Regions from separate parts of the Thermostichus sp. MS-CIW-25 genome, predicted to be linked through region 3. Evidence: riboswitches for the same ligand, from Rfam matches in the RefSeq annotation. Region 3 holds a riboswitch; each other region holds the start of a gene.
The links. Region 3 has a riboswitch for cobalamin ahead of ACVWZ1_RS03410 (TonB-dependent receptor plug domain-containing protein). Riboswitches for the same ligand answer to the same signal wherever they lie in the genome.

Region 1: linked by a shared signal. The riboswitch ahead of ACVWZ1_RS04910 (sirohydrochlorin chelatase) and the one ahead of ACVWZ1_RS03410 (TonB-dependent receptor plug domain-containing protein) in region 3 are both predicted to bind cobalamin.
Region 2: linked by a shared signal. The riboswitch ahead of metE (5-methyltetrahydropteroyltriglutamate--homocysteine S-methyltransferase) and the one ahead of ACVWZ1_RS03410 (TonB-dependent receptor plug domain-containing protein) in region 3 are both predicted to bind cobalamin.

What each region holds. Positions count from the first base shown of each region.
Region 1 covers NZ_JBSSCS010000008.1:53,183-63,054, forward strand. Annotated here, with positions in the region: gene ACVWZ1_RS04880 (30S ribosomal protein S1) at 1-469, opposite strand, end outside; gene obgE (GTPase ObgE) at 665-1,708, shown strand; gene ACVWZ1_RS04890 (hypothetical protein) at 1,769-2,143, shown strand; gene ACVWZ1_RS04895 (L-threonylcarbamoyladenylate synthase) at 2,162-2,875, shown strand; gene ACVWZ1_RS04900 (PAP/fibrillin family protein) at 2,931-3,548, shown strand; gene ACVWZ1_RS04905 (hypothetical protein) at 3,557-4,450, opposite strand; gene ACVWZ1_RS04910 (sirohydrochlorin chelatase) at 4,548-5,591, opposite strand; cobalamin riboswitch at 5,622-5,757, opposite strand; gene ACVWZ1_RS04915 (heavy metal translocating P-type ATPase) at 5,885-8,200, opposite strand; gene ACVWZ1_RS04920 (heavy-metal-associated domain-containing protein) at 8,313-8,507, opposite strand; gene ACVWZ1_RS04925 (DUF5340 domain-containing protein) at 8,572-8,811, opposite strand; gene trpC (indole-3-glycerol phosphate synthase TrpC) at 8,877-9,797, opposite strand.
Region 2 covers NZ_JBSSCS010000022.1:39,210-49,081, forward strand. Annotated here, with positions in the region: gene ACVWZ1_RS09220 (ABC transporter substrate-binding protein) at 1-912, opposite strand, end outside; cobalamin riboswitch at 1,157-1,361, shown strand; gene metE (5-methyltetrahydropteroyltriglutamate--homocysteine S-methyltransferase) at 1,820-4,084, shown strand; gene ACVWZ1_RS09230 (cell division ATP-binding protein FtsE) at 4,261-4,947, opposite strand; gene ACVWZ1_RS09235 (WecB/TagA/CpsF family glycosyltransferase) at 5,141-5,890, opposite strand; gene ACVWZ1_RS09240 (DUF4439 domain-containing protein) at 6,095-6,760, shown strand; gene ACVWZ1_RS09245 (copper-binding protein) at 6,931-7,317, shown strand; gene ACVWZ1_RS09250 (hypothetical protein) at 7,327-7,854, shown strand; gene ACVWZ1_RS09255 (RNA-binding S4 domain-containing protein) at 7,857-8,099, opposite strand; gene ACVWZ1_RS09260 (NAD-dependent succinate-semialdehyde dehydrogenase) at 8,099-9,496, opposite strand; gene ACVWZ1_RS09265 (serine hydrolase) at 9,623-9,872, opposite strand, start outside.
Region 3 covers NZ_JBSSCS010000005.1:66,550-76,421, forward strand. Annotated here, with positions in the region: gene ligA (NAD-dependent DNA ligase LigA) at 1-120, opposite strand, end outside; gene ACVWZ1_RS03390 (ArsA family ATPase) at 153-2,201, opposite strand; gene ACVWZ1_RS03395 (hypothetical protein) at 2,324-2,731, opposite strand; gene ACVWZ1_RS03400 ((2Fe-2S) ferredoxin domain-containing protein) at 2,969-3,838, opposite strand; gene ACVWZ1_RS03405 (DUF1636 domain-containing protein) at 3,850-4,278, opposite strand; gene ACVWZ1_RS03410 (TonB-dependent receptor plug domain-containing protein) at 4,386-6,356, opposite strand; cobalamin riboswitch at 6,395-6,546, opposite strand; partial or broken gene ACVWZ1_RS03415 (hypothetical protein) at 6,842-7,025, shown strand; gene ACVWZ1_RS03420 (hypothetical protein) at 7,155-7,703, opposite strand; gene rsmH (16S rRNA (cytosine(1402)-N(4))-methyltransferase RsmH) at 7,880-8,809, opposite strand; gene aroA (3-phosphoshikimate 1-carboxyvinyltransferase) at 9,026-9,872, shown strand, end outside.

The DNA of each region.
Region 1 (9,872 bases), on a different contig from region 3:
GCTCTTCTTTTGGCTTGCGGCTGCTGATGTGGGATCCGGGGATAAAGCCCCGCAGCCCCTCAATCCGCACCAGGGCTCCACCTCGGTTGGTGGCAAAAATGGTTGAGCGAACGGTGGCATCTTCTTTCTGGAGCTGCCGTACCCGTTCCCAGGCCCGCATGTACTCGATGCGACGGATGGAAAGAGTGAGTTGTCCCTCTTCGTTTTCTTCGGTGAGGATAAAAAACTCGCGGGTTTCTCCGGGCTGCAGCATCTCGTGCGGGTCTTCCAGGCGGCTAATCGACATCTCCTGGAGTGGCAGAAAGGCAGCCGTTTTGGCCCCGATATCGATCAAGGCACCGCGTGGCTCCACCGAGAAGACTGTACCCGCCACAATTTCGCCAGGGCTGAAGTGATAGTCGTACTTATCCAGGAGGGCGGCAAAGTCCTCAGTGGTAAAACCTACATCGGCAGCGGTGAATCGACTCATAGGGGTGCAGTAACAGATCAGTTGTGCGGGATAAAGGGTAGAAGGCCAATCGAGTTTGGCAGGATCCCACTTCCACTTTCCCATCTGGGGAGGATGTGGCTGGGAAATACCATCGTAGCTTAGAGGAGCGTCTTTTGTGGCAAGTTTCCCGGCATCTTGCCAAGCTGGAAGATAGAAGATTTGGGAGAAGAGCAATTGCACTTTATCGACCAAGCCGAAATTGAAGTGCAAGGGGGAAATGGCGGGGATGGCATCGTTGCCTTCCGCCGTGAGAAGTATGTGCCGGCTGGGGGGCCATCCGGCGGCAATGGCGGGCGGGGCGGCTCAGTGATCCTGGTGGCCGATCCCGGCCTGCAAACTCTGTTGGATTTTCGCTTTCAACCGGTGATCAAAGCGGAACACGGGGCCAAAGGGGGGCCCAACCATCGCAGCGGGGCCAGTGGTGCGGATCGGCTGGTGCGGGTGCCCTGCGGTACTGTGGTGTTCAATGCGGAGACTGGGGAATTGTTGGGCGATCTGGTGGGCAAAGGGGATCAATTGCTGGTAGCCCGTGGGGGCAAAGGCGGCTTGGGCAATGCCCATTTTTTGAGCAACCACAATCGTGCCCCCCGCCAATTTACCAAGGGCGAAGCGGGAGAACGGGTGCGCCTGCGCCTGGAGCTGAAGTTGATTGCCGAGGTGGGCATTGTCGGCCTGCCCAATGCGGGCAAGTCCACTCTGATTTCGGTGGTCTCCTCTGCCCGGCCCAAGATTGCCGACTACCCCTTCACCACGCTGCAGCCCAATTTGGGAGTGGTGCCCCATCCATCGGGAGATGGGGTGGTGTTTGCCGATATCCCGGGGCTGATCGAGGGGGCGCACTTGGGGGTGGGGCTGGGCCATGAGTTTTTGCGCCATGTGGAGCGTACCAGGGTACTGATTCATTTGGTGGATGGCACGGCGGCAGATCCCGTCAAGGATTACCAGATCATTCAGCAGGAGCTGCGCGCCTACGGCCACGGGTTAATCGATAAGCCACAAATCCTGGTTTTGAACAAGATCGATGTTCTGGATCCCCAGCAGGTTGCCGAGCGCGCCCAGAGGCTGTCTGCTGCTGCCGGCACTTCGGTGGTGACCATTTCTGCGATTGCCAAGCAGGGGCTGGATGCCCTCTTGCAGCGGGTGTGGCAGTGCCTGGGTCGGGGATCCCAACAGCCTGCGCAGTTGGATCTTGTGGGGGCAAAATCCATCCAGTCCTAGGGCAGAAGAATCTTAGAATGGGAAAGCCCCTGCCTTCCCAGAACCCAGAGACGAGTGGCTATGTATATCTCGGCGGAGGATCTGCCACCGGATTTGCGTCAGATTATGTTGGCCGTTGAACAGGCGGCTCAGGCGAGGGCGGGAGCGTGTGTGGAGCTGCTGATGCTCCTGCGGCTGCTGGAGGAGTTGCACCGCGCGATCCTGGAAGGTGCCTTTCGGGAGTCTTTGCCCAATACCCGTCAAGCTCTGTATCGGGTGCTTCAAGATTTGGAAGAAGCGGGCGACTGGCCCTATCTGCCCCGTCTGCACATCCAAGCCCTGATGCAACAACTGAAGGACTGGCCCGAATCTCAGGGATCCCTGCCGGTGTCGGTGCCACCGACCCCCCGCCCTCTTGTGGAAAACCCTTTGGGGGGGAGCTGCTCCGAGTCTTGACCTCTTTCCACCTGCCCGATGGCCGAGTATTTTAAGCTGCATCCTCAACAGCCCCAGACCCGTTCCATCCGGCGGATCGCAGCGGCTTTGCGGGAGGGGGCGGTGATGCTCTACCCCACCGATACGGTTTACGCCATTGGCTGCGACGCGACCCATAAACAAGCAGTGGAGCGGGTACGCCGCATCAAGCACCTCTCCAACGATAAACCCCTCACCTTCTTGTGTCCTTCTCTCTCGCGCATTGCCCAGTATGCCCAGGTCACCGATTCAGCCTATCGACTGATGCGGCGGCTGATCCCCGGCCCGTTTACGTTTCTGTTGCCAGCAACCAAGCTGGTGCCCAAGTTGGTGATGGATCCCAAGCGGAAAACCACCGGCATCCGCGTGCCCGATTCTGCCATTTGTCAGGCTTTGCTGGAAGAGTTGGGCAATCCAATTGTCTCGACCTCTGCCAAGCTGGGGGGGGATCCCGTCGGATCCCTGGGCTTAAGTTTTGGGCAAACCTGGGAATGGGAGAGCGATCCCTGGGATGAGGGTGGGATCTTTGCGGCTGAAGAGATGCGGCAGTTGGAAAAACAGGTGGATCTGGTGCTGGATGACGATGCCCCCCGCCGGGCCAAGGTCTCTACGGTAATCGATTTGACCGGATCCGAGCCGCTGGTGGTGCGGGCCGGGCTAGGGTATGAGCAGGTGGCAGATCTGAACCTGAAACTGGTGGGAGAAGACGGTTAAGGGCAGAGGGATCCCGCGTTCTCTAAAATAGGGTCAGTGCCTTCGGAGTGTGCCCATGTCTGAGGCCCTGGCTCAGCAAAAATCGGCTCTGCTGCACCTACTGGAGGCGACCGACCGGGGCCGGAAAGTTTCCCCTGACCAAAAAGCCCAGATTTTGTCTCAAATTGCCGTCCTAGAAGCGCTCAACCCCACCCCCAAGCCAACATCGGCTCCTGAAGGGTTGGAGGGGAACTGGCTCACCCTATTTACCACGAGCACAGCTCTGCTGCGGCTGGCACAGTTGCCTTTTTTGACCACCGGCGAGATCTACCAGTGTATTCGGGCCAAGGCTGGACGGGTCTTCAACGTGGCGGAGATCCAGGGATCCGGCTGGCTGGGGGCTTGGGTGCCACGGGGAATCTTGGCGGTATCGGCACGCTTTTACCCCGAATCGGAGCGTCGGGTGAGGGTGATTTTCGAGCGATTGGTGTTCGGATCCCAAGCTTTGATGAGCTACGAGATCGAGAGTTTTCTCTATTTGCTCGAGCGGGCTCCGGAGCGGATCCCGGCTATTCAAATCGATATTCGCCGCCGCGAGCCAACGGGCTGGCTGGATATCACCTATTTGGATGAAGACTTGCGGCTGGGTCGGGGCAGCGAGGGGAGTGTATTTGTCCTGAAACGGGTGAGTTGAGACTTCGGCTAGCCGGAGGGCTTAGAGGGTTCCGTTTCGGCTATTTTGTGAGATAGGTTTTGGGTTAGGGTGAAGCCTATTTCCTGGAGAACTTGCAAGGCGCGGTAGGACTCCCGCAAAGCTTGCAGCTCTTGCTGAGTTTGCTCCAGTTGCCGGGCTTTTTGCTCCTGTAAGAAGCGCAGCCTTTGATTTTCGGACGCCGTGCGACGCAGAACGTGCTTGAGTTTCTGCTTCTGCTGCTGAAGCCGAGTCCGCCTCACCTCCAACTGCTGCAGTTGGATTTCTTGGAGTTCCAGTTCTATTTTCAGAGTGGCGACCTGCATCTGGAGTTGGCGAAGTTTTTGGTTGAGCTCTGGCTCTGGTGTGGGTTTTGCCGACTCAGGGCTTGGGGAAGAAGGTGATGACAATTCTTGTAGGGGCTGCAACTGTTGGGCCTTGGCCTGCGAAGCTTGATCCTGGTGCTGCTCGCCCTGCAGTCTTACTTGAGTGTGTTCGCTTACTTCGGTTTCAGTTTCCGTCTGCTGCTCAGCTTGATCAAGAATTTGTCGATCGCGGATCTGGGTTTGAGGATCCTCGTCAACCGACTGCAAAGGGAGAGAATCCTCCTCGGGTTGCCGAGGGTTGCCGCCATAATCGGCGGGATCAAAGGGAGATAGGGTCGCCACCAGCGATTCTCGAAAGTCGCTCCAGGAAGCCGATTGCAGACCCATCTGAACCACCCGCCAGGCCCCATAGGAGGCCCCAGCGGCAGCCAGGATCCCAGGGATCCCGGCCAGGGAGAGGGAAACCTTGGGCAGGGTGGGCAAGATCTGATCCAACAGCCCCACCACCAGGGCGAAAACAAAGATCCCGCTCCCCGCGGCAGCGGCACCTGAAACCCAAGAGGAGCGGGAGAGCATCATCGTTTTTTCGTCATCACAACCGCTAGAGCGGGAAAACCAGGTTCAAAAATGGCCTGTCTGCACTCAGTCTATCCCGCCAGCAGCCTCTGTTTCCCTCTTAGGGCACCTGCCAAGCCCGTTGGTGGTAGCCCTCTAATTGGGCCCAGGGATCCCCAGCCGCTGCGTGGGTATGGCCGTGGTCGTGGTGAGGGTGGGAATGAGGATGGTGATGGGATCCGTGCCCGTGATGGTGGTCATGAGGCTCGTGAGGGTGGTGATGGCTGGATCCAGCTCCAACCTCTGCGCTCACGGCCAGGCGAAACTTGCACAGGTGGCAGTTCATTTGGGTTTGGCCCTGTAGGGCTTCCTGCTCCAGTTGCTGCAGGCTGTGCAGCACCGTATCCACAAGGCCCAATTCCGGCAGCATCAGCCAGTCGATTTCCGGCTGTCGTTGTCGTTGTTTCTCCACTGCCGCCTCGATTTTTTTCACCAACACCCCCGTAAACAGAAAGTAGGGCAGCACGATCACCCGACGCGGCTGCCAGGACGAGGCCCGCTCCAACCCCACAGGCAGGCGGGGATGGGTAATGCCGATAAAGCAGGTCTCCACAGCGGCAAACCCGGATCCTTCCCAAAGCAGCCGAGCCAGTTTACAGGCTTCGGCATTGGCCTCAGGATCGCTGGAGCCGCGACCCACAAATAGGAGCACGGTTTCTGCCTCTGGGATCCGCTGCGGTTGGGCGGCCATCAAAGCGGCCAATCGGTCTCGCAGCAGTTGCAGGATCTCGATGCGGATCCCCAGCGGCCCACCGTAACGAATGCGCAACTGGGGATAGAGGGCCTGCAGGCGATCCAGTTCCATCGTCACATCGAACTTGTTGTGGCGGGCCCCAAACAGCAACAGCGGCAGGGCCACGATCTCCTGCCACCCTTGGGCCAAGCACTGCTCTACCCCCTGGGCAATGGTTGGCTGGGTCAGCTCCAGAAAGCAAGGGATCACCGGTCGATGGGGAGTGAGGGATTGGTAGACTTGGGCCAACTCCAGAAAGGCTTGCCGCCCTTCAGGGTCGCGGGATCCGTGGCCGATAAGCAATAGGGGCAATGAAGGAGAAGCAAGCTGCCCAACCGAAAGGGGAGGGGAAACACTGAGGGTATTCAACACAAAAAACTCCGTTCCTTGTGAATCGCAAGGGGTACAGGACAACGGCAGGTGGGTGTTCTGGCTGAGGGAGGGATCCCATCACAGTTGCGTCACAGTGGCGGACTTGCACCGCGCTTTCCCCAGTCTGCCTGAGCTTTTTAGGTTAGCTTGCCTCTTGCCATTCACCAAGCTCCCGGGGGGGATGTTCTTGTCTGCCAGAAGATAGCCCTGAGGCATGAGCGGTACGGCAGACTCATGCTCAAAGGGCAGCAAAACTGTTGCCGCGCTAATCCCCCTTGCCCCTGGGAGAGGGCCTAACGCCGGCCCGCTGGTCTGGGGGGCTGAAAGTGTCGCAGGCGCAGGGCATTGGCGACCACCGAAACGGAACTCAGGGCCATGGCTGCCCCCGCCAGCATGGGGTTGAGCAACCAGCCTGTAAAGGGATAGAGCGCCCCAGCGGCAATCGGGATCCCGAGCGTATTGTAGATAAAGGCGAAGAAGAGGTTCTGGCGGATGTTGTTGAGGGTGGCCCGGCTGAGTTGAATGGCTGTGGCGACTCCCCGCAGATCCCCCGACATGAGGGTAATATCGCTGGCGGCCATCGCCACATCCGTACCTGTACCAATGGCGATCCCCACATCGGCTTCTGCCAGAGCCGGAGCATCGTTAATGCCATCTCCCACCATCGCCACCCGGTGTCGAGGTTGTCTGAAGCTGCGAATGTAAGCGGCCTTCTGATCCGGACGGACTTGGGCAATTACCCGCTGAATGCCTGCTTGCCGAGCAACCGCTTGGGCCGTGGTGGGGTTATCCCCGGTTAGCAGGATCACCTCTAGGCCCATCTGTTGCAGGTGTTGCACTGCCTCAGGAGAGGTGGGTTTGAGCGGATCGGCAATGGCCAACAGCCCCACCAGGCTCTGGGATTGGGCTACGCCGATCACCGTTTTGCCCTGGCTTTCCCAATTCTGAACCCGCTCTGACCAAGAGGGATCCCAGGGGATCCCCATCTCCTGTAGCCAGCTCAGCCGACCGATGCGGATCCACTGGTCTTCCACCCAGGCTTCTGCCCCACTGCCTACCCTTGCCTGAAAATGCTGGGCAGGAGGGATGGCAATTTTTTCCGCTTCGGCTTTCTGCACCACCGCCTGGGCCAAAGGGTGTTCCGAGTGCCGCTCTACTGCCGCTGCCAGGCGCAACACCGTCAGGGGAGAGGAGCCATTAGCCCAAATATCGGTGACGGTAGGGCGACCTTCGGTCAGGGTGCCGGTTTTGTCCAAGACCACCGTGCGCAAGTGGTGGGCCAATTCCAGGCTGTCGGCACTTTTCACCAGGATCCCCAATTCCGCCCCTCGTCCCGTGGCCACCAGGATCGAGGTGGGGGTTGCCAACCCCAGCGCACAAGGGCAGGCGATGATCAGCACCCCAATCGTGTTCACCAAGGCCAGCGTCAGGTTGTCCGCCAACACCCACCAGAGCACGAAAGTTAGAACTGCCACCCCGATCACTGCCGGCACAAACCAGGAGGTGACCCGATCCGCCACCTGTTGAATTGGGGCTTTGGATCCCTGAGCTTCCTGCACCAGGCGCACGATCTGGGCCAGAACCGTGTCTTTGCCCACCCGCCGCGCTTCCATCACAAAGCTGCCCGTCCGATTCAGCGTTGCCCCAATCACCTCATCCCCCGCCGATTTGACAACAGGCAGGCTCTCGCCGGTCACCATGGACTCGTCGAGGGTGGAGGATCCCTCTAGAATGACCCCATCCACCGGCACCTTCTCTCCGGGGCGCACTCGGATCCGATCCCCCACCTGCACTTCCCGAATCGGAATATCCTGCTCCACCCCATGGCGGATTACCCTTGCCGTTTTCGGTTGCAGCCCGATCAGCTTGCGAATGGCTTCGGAGGTTTGCCCCTTAGCCCGTTGCTCCATCCACTTACCCACCAGGATCAAGGTGGTGACCACCGCCGACACTTCGTAATACACATCGGGATGCAGTCCCTGCCGATGGAAAGAGTCGGGGAAAACCGTTGGGAAAATGGAATAGAAGAAAGCCGCGCTCGTCCCCAAGGCCACCAGCGTGTTCATATCCGCTGAACGCCGTTGCCAAGCAGCCCAGGCTCCCCGGTAAAAATGCCTGCCCACCCAAAACTGCACCGGAGCCGTCAGCAGCAACTGCAACCCAGGATTGTGCAGCCACATGGGAAAGCCCGGGATTTCCATTCCCAGCATCATCGGCAGGGATCCGATCACCAGCACCGTGCTGATGCCCACCCCCATCGCCACCTTCAGCTTCAATTCCCGTTCTGCGGCCCGTTGGGCGATCCGCTCTGGGTCTGTCGGATCGTCCAGTTGCCAATCCTCTTGGATGAGGCGCGCCCGATACCCCACCCGCTCCACCGCCCGAATCAACGCCTGCGGATCCACCAGCCGGGGATCCCCTTTGACGGTGGCCTGCTCACTGGCAAAATTCACGGATCCGGAGGATACTCCCTGCACCTGAGTGAGGGCCTGTTCGATGCTGCGGGCGCAGGAGGCACAGCTCATCCCTTGCAGGGCCAACTGCCAAGTGCCCTCAGGAGAAGGCGCAGAGGCCGATAGTGCACCCGATGACCCTTTATGGGCAGACATGGCAACACCTTGTTGATGAAACGACAGCTACTCTCCACCCTGGGCAGGGCGAAGGCAGCCATCTGTACAGAAATTCAAAACAGACGCCCGACCGTTCCCGGCCCAAAATTGACTAGGCCGGGGGATATCCCACCTGGGTGAGGGCCTGCCGCAAATCGCTCACAGACCGCCCAGAAGTAATCCGCACCTGTTTGGTTTTGGGATCCCCTTCCACCTGGGCCTGGGGATCCAGTTGCCGCACCGCTTGCGCAATGGTGTCCACGCAAGCCGCACAGGCCAGCTTGGGCACTGTCAAAACAACCTGCATCTTGGGAAACCTCCCCAACCCAATGCCACTGAAAGGATGCTAAACCTTACAGTGGACTGGAAGGTCAAGGGGGAGTCTGAGGCTCGTCCATATTCCAGCGGTAGTCCACCTGATAGCCCCGCTGTCGCCAGTCTTCTTCCAGTTGCACCTGTTGGGTGAGGGCTTTGCGCAGGGAGTTGATCAGCTCTTGCGTGCGGCCTCGGTTGCCAAAATCCTGTTCTTCCACTGCCGGAAAGGTTTGCCGCTCCAACACCCGCAGCAGAAATTCGTAGTGGATGTGAGCCGGCACAGGAATACGTTTCATCGGTCTGAGCAATCCTTAGAGATCCATTGTTCTTAACAGAGATCCATATGATGGAGGGTTCTCATTCACTGAGATGACAACAGGTGGCGCACAGCTTGGCCGGGATCCGGCTGTCTCACCAGAGCTTCCCCCACGAGCACAGAGCGCACCCCCCAGGCCCGCAACTGCTGCAAATCGGCAGGGGTATGGATGCCGGACTCGCTGACAATGGGCAGCTCGCCGAGGAGATCCGAGTGGGCGGCCAACAGGTCGCGCGTTGTGTTCAAGTCCACCGTAAAGGTTCTCAGATCGCGATTGTTGATGCCAATGAGCACCTGCCCTCTGGACTCTTGCAGTTGGGGCAAACGCAGCACCCGCTGCAACTCTTGGGAAGTGTGCACCTCCAGCAGAGCTGCCATGCCCAATTGCCGAACCAGCTTGAGAAAATAGCCCAAGTCCGCATCCGAGAGAATGGCGGCAATCAGCAGCACCGCATCCGCCCCCAAGGCGCGGGCCCAGAGGATTTGGTAGGGGTAGAGAATGAACTCCTTGCACAGGATGGGGATCCCTGCCGCTTGACGGATCTGCCGCAGATACTCGCCACTGCCCTGAAAGAACCGCTCATCCGTCAGCACCGAGAGACAACTGGCCCCACCGGCCTCATAGCTCTGGGCAATGGCCACCGGGTCAAAGGGATCCCGGAGAACGCCGCGGCTGGGGGAGGCTTTTTTGACCTCGGCAATCACAGAGATAGGGTGAGGCGACTGGGTGAGGGCCGCCACAAAATCCCGCACCGGCGGAGCCTGATCCAGTTGCCGTTGCAATTGCTTCAGGGGAAGCTGCTCCCGTTGCCGCTCCACCTCCTGTTCTTTGTGCCAGACGATCTCTTCCAAAATGTGGCGCGGTTTGGCTTCCGGCGCTGTTGTCTGGTACACCTGAGAGGCTACGACCACCGGCGGGGCAGGAGAACGCCGACGAACAGAAAGCGGCTCACCTTGCAGCTCCATACAAACCCTGAGCAGAACCCTACACCACACCCTAGACTACCTTAGTGCTCCGCCACCGGTTTGAATAGCTACCCC
Region 2 (9,872 bases), on a different contig from region 3:
GAAGTTGACCGCCTTGCGAATCGCCAAGTTAGAAGTCACATCGTTGCCGATGGGGTATCCCTTTGGGGTTGTCGCACCGGTTTTAGGGGGAAAGGGGAACATCAGCCCTCGGTTATCCACACTGGGAATGGCGTGAAGCTTCATGCCCTCAACAGTTTGCTTAGCCAAAGACTGAGGCACGCTAACCACGTGTACCTGTCCGGCTCGGGCTGCTGCAAAGGCTGCATCCTCCTCCAGGAAAAGGAAAACCAGCCGCCGAATGCCAGGAGTCTGGCCGTAATATAAGGGATTTGCCTCCACAATCAGTTGTTGCCCCTCATCCCACTGCACCAGTCGGTAGGGGCCAGAGCCAATGGGTTTGCGAGCATAATCAGGCCCGTGGGCATGTTGAGGCACGATACCCAAGGTGATGAGGCGGTTGACAAAAGTACTTTGGGGTTTTTGCAGCCGCAGCTCCACCGTATGAGTGTCGATAGCTACTGCTTCCTTTAGGGCGGTTAGGTCGACCAGACCACCACTCCGAGCTGCTTGGTTAAAGGTGTAAGCCACGTCCGCTGCTGTGACAGGTTTTCCATCGGAGAAGACTGCATCCTTTCGTAGGGTTACCGTCCAGGTTAGGCCATCTTGGCTGACAGTGTAGCCAGTCGCCAGGTCGTTTACAATCTCAAGGTTCTCGTCCCGCCGCAGCAGAGTGCTTTGGAACAAAGGCGAACCGTAACGTCCCCAGCCCAGGGTGGGATCAAATCCTTCTTCCCTTTCCCCTCCAATGGCCAGCACGATTTGATCGCTGGATCCTGCTAGCTTTGGATCGAAAGCTGTCCGCTCAGCAGCATTCTGAGCGCATCCAGCCCACATCTGGCTCAGCAAGAAGAGGCCCACAGACCACACAGTTACTTTTAAGCTTGATGCCATAGAAACCCCGATCTGTCGCTTTTTCAGCAAAAAGGAGCAAACCCCCTTGCCTCCTGGACAAGACTTAATGGCAGCTAAGCTATCACTGCCTTATCTTGAGAGCAATGCAGGGGGGGAGGATGCTTAGAGGGTTCCGATGACTTCCTGCAAGACCGCTGGGTGAAAGGTGAGGTCTGGTAGCTCCAAAGGCTGCTGGCTTGGTGATGATTGAAGCACTCTACTCCCGTCTCTGAACTCCGTGATACGATGTAGCTCAGCTATCGGTTCTGACGGGGATCAGCCGCCAGAGGAAACGGGGAAAGAGCAGTGAGAATCTGCCGCTGTCCCGCAGCTGTGATCCGGTTTAGGAGAAGTCCTGCAGCAAATCTCTAGAGTCATTCGCTGCCGATCCAGATCTTGTCCCCCAAAACCGTGTCAGTCAGAATGCCCGCCGATGGTTTTTCTAAACTTCACAACATCTGCGAGGTACAGATGGTAACTGTCTTGGCTTTAGCTCGTTTCTGCTTTCGTTATCCTGAGCATTTTCCCGGCGTTGCTCCCACAAGCTTTCGGTACTCCTCAGCAGTAGAAATAAGTCCAAGAACCCAAGCAAGACTCTGAGCCAGTTGGCCGGGAGAGAGTAAATTTTGGGTGCTGTTGCACCAAGATCTATCAAGATCTACAGCCCGCCTACGCGAAGGAAAGAGTGAGATGTCAGGCTTCCTGACTTCAATCGGTAGGCTGGCAAGTAGCCACTGCGATCGCTGGCTGCGTTGAGTATCTTTATTTGCGCAAAAGGCAGTGTTTTGTTGGGGTTCCAGAGGCAAGAGAGGAACAGCCGGTTTCTTCCTTGGCGGGCGGGATCCCAGTTGAGGGCGAATTGAACGCAGGAAAATTAGAAAACTCAGTATTTGGGATGGCACACAACATGACTGCACAAACCATGACATTGGGGTATGCCCGCATGGGCAAGCGCCGCGAGCTCAAAAAAGCTTTGGAAGGCTTTTGGAGTGGTGCCCTAGGGTCAGAGGCTCTGCTGGCTACCTTTTGGGATTTGGAGACTCAAGCCTGGCAGACTCAGCTACAAGCTGGGATTGATCACATTGCGGTAGGGGATCAGACTCTCTACGACCATGTACTGGACTGGGCCACCTGGCTGGGGCTGATCCCCTCTCGGTTCCGAGGTCTGTCGGGTTTAGACCGCTACTTTGCCATGGCGCGGGGGCGGGAGGGCCTGCCGGCTTTGGAAATGACCAAGTGGTTTGACACCAACTACCACTACTTGGTACCCGAAATTGAGCCGGAAGCCGATCCCAGTCCTAACTTTGGGGATTTTTTGGAAAGAGTTCGGCGGGCCCAAGGGATCCTAGGGGAGCGCACCAGCCCCGTTGTCCTCAGTCCAGTGACTTTGCTCTGCCTTAGCCAGCGATCTGGGGATCTGCGGGCGGACTTGGAAAAGCTCCTTCCTCTGTACCGGGATCTCCTCCAGGAGTTAAAACAGCTGGGGATCCCAGAAGTCCAGATTCACGATCCCATTTTGGTTACCAGCCAGGGAAGTGGCCTGCGGGAAGCTGTGGAAATGAGCTACCGCCAGTTGGCAACCGCCGGGATCCCTGTCCACTTGGTCACCTACTTCGATGACCTGGGGGAGACTTACCCCTGGGTGGTGCAACTGCCGGTGGCCGGCATTAGCCTTGACTTTACCCGTGGCCACACCCTGGATCTGGTAAGAACCTATGGCTTTCCGGCTGACCAGATCCTAGGTGCTGGCGTAGTGGACGCTCGGAATGTCTGGAAGGTTCAGCCTGAGACCGTCTTGGCCAGCCTGCGGGAGCTGCAGGGGGTAGCTCCCAACCTACGGGTGCAGCCTTCCGCTTCGTTGCAATTTGTGCCCCACGACGCTGCTCTGGAAGCCCAGTTGCCGGAACCCCTCAGAAATGTCCTCAGCTTTGCCGAACAGAAGCTGGCCGAAGTAGCTCTCCTGGCGCGAGCCCTCAACGGCGAAGACACTGCTGCCCAGCAGGCGGAAATCCAGCAGCAATGGCAGAGCTTTGCGCAGTTTAGCCCCCCCAACCCCCAAGTGCGCCAGGCTTTGGCCAACCTCAAGCTCCAGGACTTCGAGCGATTCCTGCCCTACGAGCAGCGCCTAAGTCGGCAGGTTCAGCTACCACCTTTGCCCACCACCACCATTGGCTCCTTCCCCCAAACTCCAGAGGTGCGGCAGTGGCGAGCTAAGTACAAAAGAGGGGAGGTTTCGCAGGCGGAGTACGAAGCAGCCATTGACGCTGAGATTGCCAAGTGCATCCGCATTCAAGAAGAGATTGGCCTGGATGTGTTGGTGCATGGGGAATTTGAGCGCACCGACATGGTGGAGTACTTTGCCCAGAAGCTGGAAGGCTTTGCCTTCACTGAACACGGCTGGGTGCAGAGTTACGGCAGCCGCTGCGTGCGCCCTCCCATTCTCTACGGCGACGTGGTTCGCCCCCAACCCATGACAGTGCGGGAATTCCAAGTAGCCCAGTCCCACACCCAAAAGCCGGTGAAAGGCATGCTCACGGGGCCAGTGACTATGCTCAACTGGTCCTTTCCCCGTGTTGATATTCCCCGGCGGGAGCAGGCTTTGCAGATTGCCCTGGCCTTGAGAGCCGAAGTGGCAGATCTGGAAGCGGCTGGAGCGGTGATGGTGCAAGTGGATGAGCCGGCACTGCGGGAGGGGCTACCTCTGAAAAAAGAACGCTGGCCAGAATACCTCAGCTGGGCAGTGGATGCCTTTCGCCTAGCTACCGGCGGGGCCAAGCCGGAAACCCAGATTCACACCCACATGTGCTACTCAGAGTTTGGGGACATTATCGAGCACATTGAGCGGCTGGATGCCGACGTGCTTTCCATTGAAAACAGCCGCAGCAACAACAAAACCCTGCTGCAAATTGCCCAGGCTGGGTATCGTCACCAGGTGGGCAACGGCGTTTACGATGTCCACAGCCCTGCGGTGCCGAGCGTTGAGCAAATCCTGCAGCAGCTGCGCACAGGACTGGCCCACTTGCCTGTGGAGCAAACTTGGGTTAATCCCGATTGTGGCCTCAAGACCCGCCGCTGGGAGGAGGTGATCCCCGCACTGAAAAATATGGTGGCTGCCGCTCATCAGCTAGGGGAGGAGCTTCTGGAAACCCAACCTGAGGGTCTGCGCGAGTAAGGCCCACGACCCGCTGATGTAACTGGTCGGGCTGGCTTGACAAGTCGCCGCGGGCGGTGCCGCTGTTGTGCTGATGCGGCTGGCTTAGGGCCTACGGTCTGCTGATGCAACCGGCAAAGCTGCTCTCCGGGATCTCAAAAAGCTTGTGAAGAGCAAAATAGGGATCCCGGCAGCCCTCAGCGCAGATCATACAGGCGCCCTCCCTCCATGCGCACCACCCGGTGGCCGGCCCGCTCCACCAGATAGGGGTCATGGCTGGTCATGATGACGGTCACCCCAAAGGAATTGAGCCGCTCCAAAATCTGGAGAACCAAGAGGGAGTTTTCCGGATCTAGGTTTCCTGTTGGCTCGTCCGCCAGCAGCAGCACCGGCATGTTGACAATGGCCCGGGCCAGGCTAAGGCGCTGCTGTTCCCCCCCCGAAAGCTCATGGGGAAAGTGATCTCGCTTTTCGGTCAGCCCCACCATCTTTAGGGTCGGCCCGATGCGACGGCGGATTTCTGCGGGGGACAGCCCTTGGGCGCGCAGCACGAAGGCCACATTTTCTGCCAGGGTGCGGTTGGCCAGAAGGCGATAATCTTGGAAAACCACCCCCAAGCGCCGCCGCAACATGGCCAGCGGACGCGGTGGGATGCGGTAGGGTCGCCGCCGCCCTTCAGAAGAAAATAGACAGACTTGATCGACGATGACCGTGCCCTCGGTGGCCTGTTCCGCCCCGTAGAGCAGTCGCAAAAGAGTGGACTTGCCTGCTCCGGAGACCCCCGTTACGAACACGAACTCGCCGCGGCGCACCTCCAAGTTCACATCCTGAAAAATCAAGTTGCCGTTGGGAAAGACTTTGCTCACGCCCCGCAAGGACACCATGCTGGCCGGGGTTTCCAGGGATCCGGATTGAGTGCTGCCGTAAAAGCCCAGGGTGGCCTCTGGATTGGCCGGGGCAGGGAGATGAGGAGTCGGAGCCGTACCCGCCCAACGGTACAAGCGAGGAGGATAGCCGATGTGCTGACCGATCACCATAGTAAGCGCCTAGACAGAGGAGGGAGAGAGCGCCGGCAGACTAGGGGCGCAAACGAGAAGAGGGATCCCACAGCACCCGCCAGACAAACTTGGGCAAAGCCAACATGCGTCGCCAGCGCCAGGGTTCCTGATAGAGACGATACAACCATTCCAGGTGATGGTCACGCCACCAACGGGGCGCTCGCCGTTTTTGGCCGGCCCAAATGTCCAAGCTGCCCCCCACCCCCATCCAGATAGCCTGGGGCAAAAGGGGACGCCACTTCTGGATCCACAGCTCCTGGCGCGGGGATCCCAGCCCCACCCACACCAGTTGCGGTCGAAATTCCTGGAGAGCTTGCAGAAGCTCTTTTTCTTCGTTGCCAGAAAAGTAGCCGTGGTAGCCCCAGAGGGCCAAAGCAGGACACTGGGCTTGCCAATATCGAATTGCTGCCCGGTTGACTTCCGGCCTTCCCCCCACCAGGGCCAAGCGCCACCCCCGTTCTGCCGCCAACGTGATCAGGGTTTCTGCCAGCTCGATCCCCGGCACCCGCTGGACGCGGATCCCTTGCCGTCGCAAAGCCCACACCACCCCGATGCCGTCGGGGATCACCAGCTCTGCTGCCTGCAGCACCTGGGCAAAGGCGGGATCCCGCTGCGCCTGCATGATCATTTCCGGGTTGCAGGTGACCACTTGAGCGCCCTGCCCCTCCCGGATACGCGCCTCAATCCACGTGGTGTAGCTCTGTAGGCTGGCCTCCGGCAGAGCAAGGTGCAGGTTCACGCCCAGAATCGCATGGATGGATAACGACACTACCGACCGAACGCTTGTCCCCAGTGAAACCCAACTTTCAAAATAGCCCAGCCCAAAAGCTGAGCACACAATCCAAATCTTTTCCCCCAGGCATCCGCCGTGGCATCAGCGGCGTATTCCCATCAGACCAGGCCAGAGGGAATTGCCCGACCCAGAGCAAGTCCCTGAAGGTTGGTTGCCATCTTTCGAGACAGGAGACTTGAGATGAAGACTGCAAAGACTCCCTTCGCTCTGCCTCAATTGGCCGCCGAATGGGATCCCAGCCCTGCAACTTCCCGCCGCAGCTTGTTGTTGGCTGGTTTGCTGGCGGGCGTAGGTGGAGCAATTGGGTTGCGCAGCCTGCCCGGTGCCGCTCAGTCCAACACTGCTGATATTGCCATTCTCAACGCCGCCATCGACTTGGAACAGCAGGCGATCTGGGCCTACAAAACCGCTGCCGGCAAGTTGAGCAACACCGAGGTGGGCAAGATCGTGTTGGAAGTGGCCACCAAGAACCTGAAGGATCACGAGCAGCATCGGGATCTGCTGGCGGGTGCCGTGCGGCAACTGGGAGGGATCCCCTCTCGGGCGCGGGATAGCTACGACCTTTCCACCTACATCGACAACAAAGAAGGCAACCTCGATTCCGATGCCAACATCGCCAAGCTGGCCCTGGCTCTGGAGTTCGATGCGGCCCTAGCCTACAACGATGCCTTTGTCCAGCTTTCCAACAAAGACCTGGTGGCTGCTGCCAGCACCATTGGCCCCAACGAAGTTGCCCATGCCACCGCAATCCGGGCCGTGTTCCACAGCCTTGACCCCAGCATTCTGGTGGTGCCTGCCCCCTTTGTCAGCGCCGAGACTCGGGAGCGCTGGATCCTGAAGGTGTAGAGCTGTTGGTAACCCCTGCCGGCGATGAGGCGATGATCTGCAAAGCCTTCCAACGTCCTCTGTAGGACTTGGGGCTTGGAGATCCAAGTGCTCTGCACTGCTGTCGCAATCGCCTTCTTCTGAGCGCCTCAGCCTTTGTTCTCTTCCTAAACCTGTGTGGAGAAAGTCCTATGCCGATGACGCGGCGGCTGCTGTTGCTGAGTGGACTGGGATCCCTGCTCAATGTGGGGGCTATCTTGGCTGTGGATCGGTGGCGACAAGCCAGCTCTGTTGCGGGGCGAGATCCTGTCGAGGCAACGGCGGCAGCAGAGGTGATCATTCGCGGGTTTCAATACCTGCCCCCGGAGATCATCCTCAAGCGGGGCGGCAAGGTGACCTTCACCAACCTGGATTCCACCCCCCACACGGCTACTCCTGTGGAGGGAGCGCAGTTTCAAGGGACGGGACGGCTAAGTCGCAACGAGAGCAAAGCGGTGGTGTTCGAAGTAGCTGGGATCCAGGAATATTTCTGCGATATCCACCCCAGCATGGTGGGCCGCATTGTCGTCGTCGATTAGGTGAAGGCCATGCAAATGGAACCCCTGGGATCCCCTCTTCCCTTCTGGAACATTTGTCGGCGGGTGTACCTGGTTTGGGCCGTCCTTTTGGGGATTGGGTTTGCTGCCACCCAGTTTCACCAAGAGGCCAACATCAACTGGCTGTGGCTGGTGATTTCCCTGGTTGGCTTGGGCTACATGGTGCGGCAGACTAGCTTGCCGGAGTTTCGAACAGCCGGACTGGCCCATCTCTACTTTGTGGGCTTGGTGTGGACGCTGGTGATTGCCCAGGGCATGATCCTCTCGGTGCTGCCCTTTGTCGGACGTACCCCTTTGGCAGCCTTGGGCCAGTATTTGGGGGTGTTCTGGCTGTGGCAAATGGGGCTGGGCCACTGGCTCAACGGCCTGGTGGATCCGCCGCGTCTCCCCTACTGGATCACCGGTGGGATCCAGATCCTGGCCGGAGTTGCCTGCCTGCTGTGGGGGCTGGAGTGGCAGTTTGCGGTGGCAGGGGGAATCGGGGCTTTGGCCATGCTTTTCTTGATCCCATTGCATTGATTTCACTTCGGGGCCTCACTCAGGTGCACCCGCCAAACTCCACCTCCCACGGCCACCTCATCTCCTGAGCGCAGCTTGCGTCCCCGCCGGGTTTCCACCTCGCCATTCACCCGCACTTGCCCCGCTTGGATGAGCTGCTTGGCCTGCCCACCGGTGGGAGCAGCCCCCGCCAGCTTGAGGAACTGATCCAGCTTGATCACGGGATCCGCCGCCGGCTGGGGATCCCTTTGAGCAGTCTCCGCCATCACTTCACCCAAATGGTTTTGACGTTTACAAATTCCAGGATCCCTTCCCGGCTCAGTTCCCGTCCATACCCTGAGCGTTTGATGCCGCCGAAGGGAAGGCGCGGGTCGGACTTGACCATGCCATTGATGAACACGGATCCCGCCTCCAGCTCCTCCAGCAGGCGCTCTTGTTCCTCTGGATCGGTTGTCCAGGCGCTGGCGCCCAGGCCAAAGGGCGTGCCGTTGGCCAGCTCGATGGCTGCCGACACATCCGGTACGGTGAACAACAGCGCCACCGGCCCGAACACCTCCTGGTGGGCCACCGGATGATCGGGGGGGATGTCGCTCAGGATCGTGGGCGGGTAAAAATTTCCTCCCAAGGGGGATCCGCCGATATGGACTTTGGCTCCTGCTTGCACCAAAGCCTGCACCTGTCCGTCCACCTCTTGCAGGATGCTGGGGGTAGCCAGAGGCCCCACGTCCGTTTGCGGATCCAAGGGATCCCCTACCTTGAGCCGGCGAAATCGCTCCGTCATGGCAGCCGTGAAAGGTTCAGCGATAGCCCTGTGCAAGATAAATCGTTTGGCGGCAATGCAGGACTGGCCGTTGTTGATCAGACGGGCCGTGACCGCTGTGGCAACTGCTGCCTCCAGATCGGCGCTGGGCAGCACGATGAAGGGATCGCTCCCTCCCAGTTCCAACACCGTTTTTTTCAGATATTGACCGGCCAAACGGGCCAGGCTGGAGCCGGCGGCTTCGCTCCCGGTGAGGGCGGCCCCCCGCACCCGTTCATCCGCCACCACCTCTGCCACCTGGGCTGCTGTGATCAGCAGGGTTTGAAAGACCCCTGGCGGAAATCCCGCCTCCTGAAAGATCCGCTCCAGGGTCAAAGCCGATTGGGGCACGTTGGAAGCATGTTTGAGCAGAAGGGTATTGCCCGCCATCAGGGCCGGGGTTGCACAGCGAAACACCTGCCAAAAGGGAAAGTTCCAGGGCATCACTGCCAAAATCACTCCCAGCGGCTGGTAGCGGATCCCGCTGCGGCTGGCAAAGTGCTCCGCACCGGTGGCATTCGCGTAAGCGTTGCGTAGCAATATGGAGCGCTCGGCCAAGAACCCTTCTGCCTCCTCGGCATAGTAGCGACAAACCCAAGCGGATTTTTCCACTTCGGCAACGGCAGAGGCCAAGGTTTTGCCCATCTCCAGGCTGATTAGGCGGCCAAACTCCGCTTTGCGCTCCTCCAGGATCCCTGCCACCCGCTTCAGCCAGGCGGATCGCTGAGCAAACGGGATCCGACGATAGCTCTGAAACCGCTCGTGGGCTTGGGCAATACAGCTCTGGATCTGCCCAGCGTCGAAAACGGGGTAGCGAGCCAATTCCTCTCCGGTGGCGGGGTTGATGCTGACCAGGTGCCCCATCTTTTTCCCTCAACGCCTGTTTCTCCACTCTGGCATTTGTGCTCTGCCTGGAATAGTGCTCCGCACTGCTACTGCGTTCGCGTAAGCGTTGCGTAGCAGTATGGAAAGATTTGCGGAGTGGGGGACTCAGGGTTGCGGGCTGCCGGTGGTGTCTGTTCGGGATGGCGGGGCGGATCCAGGAGCAGACCAGAACTCGTAGGCTGCTTGCGACAGGCTGGCGATCAGCTCTTCAGCTCTGGGGTCGTTGGGGGTTTCTCGCTTCACCCACACCGCCGCCACATAGCGCCGCCCGTTGGGTAAATCCAGGATCCCGGCATCCCCCACCACGGAGCTCAAGGTTCCCGTTTTGTGGGCAATGCGCACCTCTTGACCCAAG
Region 3 (9,872 bases):
GTAAAGGCGGTCGTAAACGCTGTCTTCCAGGATGGGAGCATCGTGGACATAGTAGGCAATGCTGGCCTTCTGCAGCAGGGTGCGCAGCTCGCGGGCGCGTTCTTCCAACTTGGGATCCATAACGCTTTGGGTGAGCAAGGTCTACCCCTAGGTTAGGGCTCCTGAGGAGCCAATAAGTAGGAGCCGATATTCTCCACGCTGGGAGAATGCAGCGAGGGAATGATCAAGATAGCCTGCTGGGAAAATAGCTGGGGGAGCTGGGCCAGAAGAGCCTGGTGACGACGGCGGAGGGCCTCTCCAAAGGGGGTAGAATCCTCTAACCACACTCGATTGAGAACGGCGTAGGGATGAGGGATCCCCAAAGCATCCAATTCCGCCAAAAGACGCTCGGTTTCTGCCAGAACCGCCTGCTCGGGGTTAAAGACGGGGATAAAGGTGACAAGCTGGGGATCCTGGAGCTGCTGCCGAAGCTGCCGCACCTGGGCCAAAAGCTCCCGCATCCGCTGCGCCCATTCCGACCTGCCCACCACATCCCGATATTTCAGCCACAGCTTCAGGGCCAAGCTTACCCAACCTTCCAGAGCCTGGGGCATCTGCAGAAACCGCAGGAGATGGCCTGTGGGAGCCGTGTCCAGCACCACCAGGTCGAACTGCCCGCTCGTCTCCTGTCGGAGAACACTCAACAGGGCCATCACCTCATCCAAGCCGGGTGGGGGCATCTGCAGCAGTTGCCGCCACGCCTGTGGGTCGTATTGGACTTCCACCCCTGCCGTCCCCTCCCCTGCCAAGATGGCCGCCACCTCCTCCAGATAATCCTGCCGGAATTGCTCCAGCACCGCCGCCGCATCGACCTCCTGCCCCAGCAGGTTGGGCAGCAGGGGAATGGGATCCTGACCCAGTTTCGTCTGAAACAGATCCCCCAACGAGTGGGCCGGATCGATGGAGACCAGCAAGAGCTGCTTGTCGGGATGGCGCTTGGCCAAGGTCCAAGCCAGGGCCCCGGCCACCGTCGTCTTGCCCACACCCCCTTTGCCCCCCACCAACACCAGTCGGATCCCTTGGGTCAAAAAATCCGGTAGGGACGGGATCCCCTTGAAGGAAGGGAAGAGGGTGGAGAAGAGAGACTTTCTCTTCTCTTGGCTCTCTGCTTTTTGCTCTGGGATCCCTTCCAACTCCAGCAGCACCTCTGGCAAGGGGCGAAGCTGCTGAACCAGCTCATCCAGGGCCGCTAACCCAATTGGCTCCTGCAGTTGATAGGGACAGATCCAGATAGGATATCCGGGCAGCTCCTCCTGTAGGGCTTTGAGCACACGCCGCTGTTCCTGTTGCCGCGCCAAGTAGAGAGGAGAGGGGAGAGCAGCGGGCAGCGAAGGTTGGCTGTTATTCTCTCTTGCAAGCAGCACCTGATTGACCAGAAGACCGCCGATGGGCACGCGGCGGTTTTGCAGTTGCTGACAAAAGCGGCGGGTTTCCGCCACGCTCAACTGCTCCGGGATCATCACCAGCCAAGCAGAGGTGCTCTCCGGAGTGGTCAAGCGGGCTTTGCCCCCCTCCAGTTCCCTCTGCAACTGGGCTAAAAATGCATCCGCCTCATCCGGTCGATAGGTGCCCGTCAGGGCTTGGGCGATTTCCCGGTGCTTGGCCTGAAAGGTGGCAAACACGGCCAGCAGATTATCCAAAAAGTCGGGCAGCTCCAACAGCCGCAGGGTGTGCCCGGTGGGGGCCGTGTCCAAGATAACGGTATCCACCTCCTCCCCAGCCAGCAGCCGGTTGACCTCCAGAATCGCCATCAGCTCATCCACCCCCGGCCAGGCTAAATCCCAGATTGGCAGCAGATCCTCTCGGCCAAACCAACTGCCCCGCTCGGCAATGAGCTCCAGGGCCGGCCCATAGGTTTGCCGAAAAGACCGCAGCAAAATCTCCGCTTGCAAAGCCCGCACCTGCAAATTGGGGCGATCCGGCAGGGGTTGGGCCACATCCGTAACCGAGATTTGCAGCACGTCCCCCAACGAGTGGGCGGGATCTGTGGACATCAGGAGCAGACGGCGCTGGGGATCCACCTGGGCCAGTTGGCGAGCCAGCGCGCAGGTCAAGGTTGTTTTGCCCACTCCTCCCTTGCCGCTGAACAGCAAGAGGCGTTGGGAAGCCAAGAGCAGAGGATGGCAGGAATGCTCCTCACTGTTAACGCGACTGAGTTGCAAAGGGATCCCCTCCCACATAGGTCGCCCCTATTTTGGCCTGGATCCCTCTTGGGGATGCTCTAGATCACTGCAAAGGTGCTCCGCACCGCTGACGGGATGGGAAGAGCTTGTACGGGAGCAGCTCACCGCAGTTTCTCCTCTCCCAGCCACACCCGGCGACGTCCTCTGTCCCACACCAGCAGCGCGTGGATCCCGATCCAAAGTCCTGTCCACAGCCAGTTGTGCAGCCAGATTTTGCCCAGAATGGGCAGGGTCAGGCCCTCCGTTCCCCCCAAAACCAGGCCGGCGGCCAAAATCAGCCCTTCAAAAGCCAGAAACCCCAAGATGAGCATGGCCGGGATCCAGAGATAGTTCAGCAGCAGTTGCCTTGGCCGAAGCGGCTTGGACTGAGAAAACAGAGGTCGGTAACCGCCAGCAAGAGCAATCCCCACCGTGCCGATCCCCAGCACCAACCCCCAGGCAAACGAATCGGGAGTGCGGGGATAGTTGTGCCAGGTGTAGCCAAAGATTTGGTTGGCCAGCCAAATCATCAAAGCACTAATGATTGCCCTTTGGCGGGTTAAAGTTGTGCCTGCAACAATACCAACAGTTACAAAAGGAAGGGTACATGTATAAGCAATATTGCTGAGACAGCCGACGGTGGTAAACAAGCTGGGCCAGAACCAGCCTTGGGCCAAATCTTGAGCAGCTTGTATCCAAAGTGGGGCTGAGATCAAGCGGCAAGATCTGGGGATAGGTTGAGCACTCGATTGCAGGCCAATCATGCTTTAATCTCCTGGAAAAAGGTGGTCTTTCAGAGGACAGCTATTAAGCAAATGCTCAAAAACAATTTGCCGAGCTACTTGGGGAGTAACCCGCTTGTACCAGGTGCGATCCCCAGAGTAAAAAACCACGGGCCCCTGTTGGCAAACTTCCAAGCAGCCTGAGGTGATAACCTGTACGTCTAGGTTGGCTTCTCGAAGAGCCAATTCCAGAGCTTCCACAACCGGTTGGTAGTTGCGGGAAGGATAACAACGGCTGGAACGACAGACGGCAAGGTAGGGACGTTTAAGAGGGTTATCCTCATAGGGGATCCGCTCTTTCCCCTGCACATAGATGGCGCGGATGCGCTCGTAAAGAGAAAGCTTTTGGTAATCTGCTTTGCCTTCCGGCAGGTAGTCTTCCTCTGGCCCCAAAAAGGGGCTGGGCAGAAAAATCTGCAGCAAAGGCTCTTCTGCTCCATTCCAGAATTGGATTCCCCACATGCGGGGCTGACCTTGGGGATTGAGGCGCCGGTAGAGAGCAGCACGGCTAACCAATCTTTTGCGGCGCAGCTCGGGTGGGGTCTTGCGATGGGGGCCGCCTTGGTGCTCCTCCAGGCACAAATGCAGGTGCCAAGTTTCGGTGGCAACGGTTAGATAGCCATCGTAGAGCACGCACAAAGCTGGAGGTTTCTTGAAAGCCAGCTCCAGCACCCCGCCTTCCGCCACATGGCCCACCTGGATCTCGGCCCAGTGCTCTTGAAACAGCTCGTAGAGCAACGGCCCCAAGCAGTCGATGTGGGCAGGGATCCCTTCATAAAGGGTTGTCCAACCCGTTAAAGAAACTTCCTGCCAAGCTTGATGGAGGGGGGTTATCCAGGGGGTAAAAGTGGCCATGAGAAAGCTCCTCAGTGCAGTGGTGGAATACGAGCAATCACCCCTTTTTTGAGAGGGCGCTCGGCCCAGGGTAGGATCCCATCTGGCTTGGTGAGGTAGAGCTCTGCTGTCTGCAGAATCAGCTCCACATCTTTTGGATCCAGATCTCCAAAAACATAGGTCATCTTTTGAGGTGCTGCCAACGCAACAACGCAAGCATGGCTGCAGGCGCTCATACAGGCAACTGGTTTTAGAGTTAGTTGGGGGTGGAGGGTTTGGGATTGCAGGGCAGACAGCAGCATTTCTCCCTTGCTAGTCCCTTCTTTTTGGCCGTTAACCCACTGAGATCCGCAGGTGATGCAAACCCAGAGATAATGACCGCTGGGTTGCTGAGCAGCGCTGCCAGCTTGAACTGGCAACTGGGAAGTTGATCGAGACATGGTGCTCCTTGATATAGTCATAGGTTTCTGTCCAAGCAAAGGGTGTGAGAAGAGGCAAAGACGATCTCAATGTCTTGGCCAAGGATTCAGCAGTGAGTTAGACAGCTAAAAGTCAGCCTCAAGTCGCTCTAAAATTGGCCCCTTAAATTAAGCCGAACGGTGCGACCCACTCCGGGGTAGCCGGGGAAAACCTCATATTGCTCATCCAGCAGGTTATCGACTCCCACCTCGAGAGCGAGATTTTCTGCTACTGGGATCCCTCCCCGCAGAGCCAGGTTGGTGTAGCCGGGCAGAGATTGGGTATTGGCGTTGTTGGTAAAGAAAGTGCCAATGTGATGCAGGAAAACTGAGGCATACCGATCCTCTGCATCGCGGTAGCTCAGGCCCAGGTTGAAGCTGTCTGCTCCCACGAAGGCTAGCTGTTTGCCAACCGCTTTGGGATCCAGCGCCGAGCGGATGATGGGATCGTTCAGGGTGTAGTTGGCAAAAAGAGTCCAGTTTTCCCCCAATCGCAAATCCAGGGCTGCTTCCAAGCCCGTGTATTCCACGAGCTCAATGTTTTCGTAGGTTCCCCTGCGCGGGCCAGTGCTGACAAAGGTAATGCCATCGCGGATGCGGTTATGGGCAAAGGTCAAGCGCAGTAGGCCAAAATCTCCCAAAGCCTGATCCAGGCCAATGTCAAAACTCTCTCCCCGCTCCGGGCGCAAATTGGGGTTGCCGTCGACTTCAAAAAAGCCCCGCAAACGAAAGAATAAGTTTGAGATCAAGGGGGTGCGAAAGCTGCCGGCATAATTGGCCCTCAGGGTGGTGCCTTCTGCCAAAACCCAGCGGATCCCTGCGGCAGGAGAGGTGGCCGAACCGTTGACCAGATTGCTCGAATCTTGGCGAACACCTAAGTTGAGATAAAAGTTGGGCTGTGGCTTGTAATCCAGGCGGGCAAAGAGGGCCCCTTGGTTCACGGTATTGTCGTAGTTGACATTGGTGGATCCCCTGGCAAAGGAGAAGGTGGTGTTGCGAGCTGAAATGGATCGGTAGTCTGCTCCTAGAGTAAGCTCCAGGTTTTCAGCAGCCTTCCAGGTGTATTGCAGTTGGGATCCCCACCCCGTTCGCAGGATCTCATCCCGGGATCCCTGGCTTTGTGGGGCGCTGAAGCGATAGTTGAGGTCGTCAAAAAATACCCTAGCTTGCAGGGATCCCTTCTCTTGATTCCACAGCCAACTGAGATCTAACAGCAGGTCGTTGGTGTTTTGCACTGCATCGGGGGAGGGAAACTCGGTGCTGCCAGGCACCTGAAACGCTTTGTTGAGATAAAGGGCATTTCCGGTTAGGACTTGGCCTTCTGCCAATTGCCAGGTGAGCTTGGCTTGTAGGTTGTGGTACTCCACCGCCGAGTTTTCCCGCCTGCCGGCTTTGCCCAAACGCCTAATTTCAAAGGGAAAGTCGTTGTTGCTCTGCAGACGGCGATAGCTGACCACCCAGCCCAGATCCTGCACCTGGCCGCGGTTTTGGATCCCTTGCTCGTTGAGGCCGTAGCTGCCGATAGCCGCTTCCAGCACGGTCTCGGATCCCGGCTTTGGATCCAGCGTCACGATGTTGATGACCCCGCCAACGGCATCGGAGCCGTATAAGGTGGAGCCCCCACCTGGAGAGATCTCAATACGCTCGACCACATCTGTAGTGATCTGAGACAGATCGAACCCGCCAAAAAAGCCCAGGTCGTTAATGGGGCGGCCATCCAAGAGCACCAACACCTGGGCCGTTCGTCCTCCCCGCATAAACTGGGAGCTAAGGGCTCCCAACTGGGTTCCCGCCGTGCCGTCGCTGAGGATCCCGGGCAGGTAGCGCAGGGCCTCCTGAACGGTTCTTGCCCCTTGCTCTCGAATTTGCTGGCGGGTAATGACGTAAACCGGGCGGGAAGAATCCCGCAGCAAGCCGGGGCGACGAAAAGGCGTGGTGACGGGTTGATTTAAAATCTCGGCGCTAACGCCGGTTTCCAAAACCTCTTGAGCTGAGGGCGGGGAAGCTGCCGGCTGCGCCCACGCTGGGATCCCCAAAACAAAGCCCCCCAGCGCCAGGCTGAGACCTAGAATGGGATTCATTTTCCTAAAGCTCCTGATTCCGTGCGACGCGGAAGAAATGCGAGCCAAAACCGCAGGCGGGCATCCTGACTGAGGGCATGGGTCTAGCCCAAGCCCATCACAGTTGCGGCACAGCGCCGGATTTGCACCGGACTTTCCCCTTTACATGCCCTGGCTGATCCCCAGGACAACCTGTCGGTACAGCTTTCTCTGCGATTGCTCCGAAAAAGCCGTGCTAGGCATCATACATCCCCTGCTCTGGAGTTCCTATCCTGCCAGGGGGGATGTCATCCCCAGGGGTGAACGGGATCCCAACGGCAATCCCAGGGCTTCGGATGGGCCACATCCCATTTAGGCCAGATTTCTTCACTGCTTTGTAAGCAGTTGAAGGATAGCCCGCTGCTACTCCAGATCGCGAGGCCCAGGGATCCCTTAGCCTTTTAGAGAACAGAGCATGACTCTAGTCAATAATAAGCTCAACTATACTGAAAATAATGTATAATATGTTCAGTACGGATTACTACCAGTTGATCTTTCTGTTTACTTTCGAGTCTGCCAACATGGTAGCCAAAGCAAAGCAGAAAATTGGTAGTAAGACGACACGGAAACTGCGCTTTGGGTATTCTACTCAAAGCTTTGCGGGATACCGCCATTCTGGTTGGAAACAAACAGAATGCTATCGCTGCATAGTTGAACAGTGATGTTCAGCAGTGTTCAGCGTAAATGTATCAGATACGCTGAGACTTCACAAGACCCACAGCTTTTGGGAAAGCAAGATGGGGACGCTGGCCTAGCCGTCATGGGCGGGATCCGTATGAATTAGTACCCAACCGGATAGAAAAGAGGGGCTTTTTCGGTCGCGTGAGCGGCGCGGAGCGCTCTTTCTGGCAAAGCCGTTGCCTGGTGGGCTGGATCCGGCTCAACTTGGCCGGAAGAGGCAATCGGCACCTCAATCATCCGATCCGGTACCAGCGGCACCATTTCGGAGCGGTCGGCAATTTCCCGCAGAGAATTGGCGATGGATTCCTGAGTCAGCAGAAACTGTCGTTCGTTGCGCTGCATCTGCTGCCACACCTGGTAACGCTGGCTCCACCGGCTTTGGGTATGCACAGTCCAACTGTAAAGGCTTAACACTGAAACCCCAGAGAGGATAGCCATCCCTGTGGAGATCTGCTTCCACCAAGCTAGGTGTTCTGCCCAAGCCGAATGTCGGCTGCGAGGATGGGCTGATTTCAACTTCAAATCCAAAGGCTGGGTGCGGCTGGCCTGAACTGTACCGGAGAGGGGTCGGCTCAGAGCAGAAGACCGTCTGTGGCGACGAGGGTTTTTGGGACGATCAAGACCTGCGTTCAAAGGCTGGCTAACCATGGGGCTTAACCTCACACACACCAAGGGATCCGACGGTGCAGGACTGCCGGTTCCGCTTCACCCTAGTTCCCCGCGCCCCCCAACAGCAACCCCCTTCTCCCGATTCCCGGCCTCAGCAGGACAGCTGTCCGCTTCACGGTAGCCGATCTCTTGAGAGCGGGAGAACCAACCTAAACCTACATCTGACTGCTGCGGGCAGCCACTCGCAGTTTGGCAGAGCGGGCCCGTGGATTACGTTGCCGTTCCAGTTCGGAAGGGGACAAGGGCCTGGGGGTGAGCACCTGCCAACGGGGATCCCTGCGGAAGGCCCATTTCACCAAGCGATCTTCAAGGCTATGGAAGCTGATCACGGCCAACCTGCCGCCGGGTTTCAGCCAAGTGGGGGCTTGGGCCAGCAAGGTTTCTAAAGCCTCCAGTTCTCGGTTCACGGCAATGCGCAACGCCTGAAAGACGCGGGTGGCCGGGTGGATGCGGCCTCGCCGAGCTGCCGGAGGTACTGCCTGCCAAACCACCTGGGCCAACTGAGTGGTTGTGGCGAGGGGACGAGCCTGCTCGATGTGATGGGCAATGCGGCGGGCAAATCGCTCTTCGCCGTAACGGGTGAAAATCTCGATCAACTCTTCGACCGGGCGATGATTAACCCAATCGGCAGCGGTTTCCTGAGCGGCACTGGGATCCATGCGCATATCCAGCGGCCCCTCTCCGCGAAAGCTAAATCCCCGCTCAGGGCAGTCCAGTTGCGGCGAACTCACCCCCAAGTCGGCCACGATGCCATCGAAGGGAATCCCCTGCCCCTGCTCATCCCGAAAGCCATGCTGCTGCAGATCGAAATCGGCAAAATTGAGGTGCCACAGTTGGATGCGGCTGCCGGGGATCCCTTCTGCTGCAAAACGCGCTTGCGCCGCCTGCAGAGCCGCCGGATCCCGATCCAACCCCACCACTCGGGCAGCTCCCCCCCGCAGCAGCGCCAAGCTGTGCCCACCCCCTCCCAACGTCACATCCAGAAAAGTGCCGCCCCCCTGGGGTTGCAGGTAGGCCATCACCTCCTCGGTCAAAACGGAATCGTGTTGATACACCTTGCCAAGCACGGTCTGCGGGGGTTCTATTTCTGCTGCTACAAAGTTCAGTATCTGCAAAAAAAAGGCCGAGGCCAGGCCCCGACCGAGGAATCCATGTTGTTAAGGTGATCCTCTGGGAAAAGAGGGGTGGCCGTCAAAAGACAGGCTGTCTTGGGATCCCTGGTAAGATCTCTGGGGCATGAGTCCGGGCCTGAGTAAGATGAGACTGCTGCCGCTTTTGCCCAGTCTGCCATCAGAGTTGCTGTGTTGACTCACTCTTCTTCTACCGATATCCTCACTCTCTCGCCGGCCAAGGGCCTGCGCGGCCAAGTGAGCATCCCCGGCGACAAGTCCATTTCCCACCGCGCCCTGATGCTGGGATCCCTGGCCGAAGGAGAAACCACCATCCAAGGGCTGTTGCTGGGAGAGGATCCCCGCAGTACGGCAGCCTGCTTTCGGGCGCTGGGGGCAGATATTTCGGAGCTCAACAGCGAGTGTGTTCGCATTCGGGGAGTTGGCCTGGGCCAGCTGCAAGAACCGGCAGACGTGTTGGATGCAGGTAACTCCGGCACCACCTTGCGCCTGATGCTGGGGATCCTGGCTGGCCAGGCCGGGCGCTTTTTTGCCGTCACTGGCGATCGCTCCCTGCGCTCGCGGCCCATGGGACGGGTGGTAGAACCACTGCGGCAGATGGGGGCCAGCATTTGGGGACGGGCCGGTGGAACCTTGGCACCTTTGGCCGTACAAGGGGGATCCCTCAAGGGCATTCACTACCGCTCCCCGGTGGCTTCAGCGCAGGTAAAATCCTGCCTCTTGCTGGCGGGTCTGCTGGCGGAAGGCACCACCCAAGTCACCGAGCCGGCTCTCTCTCGGGATCACTCGGAACGGATGTTGCGGGCCTTCGGGGCCAACATTCAGGTGGATCCGGAAACAAAAACCGTGGCCGTGGTGGGAGGATCCCACCTGGTGGGCCAAAAAGTTCAGGTGCCGGGAGATATCAGCTCGGCAGCCTTTTGGCTGGTGGCCGCCTCCATTGTGCCCGAGAGCGAATTGCTGCTAAGGGATGTGGGCCTCAACCCCACCCGTACCGGTGCACTACGGGTGTTGCAGG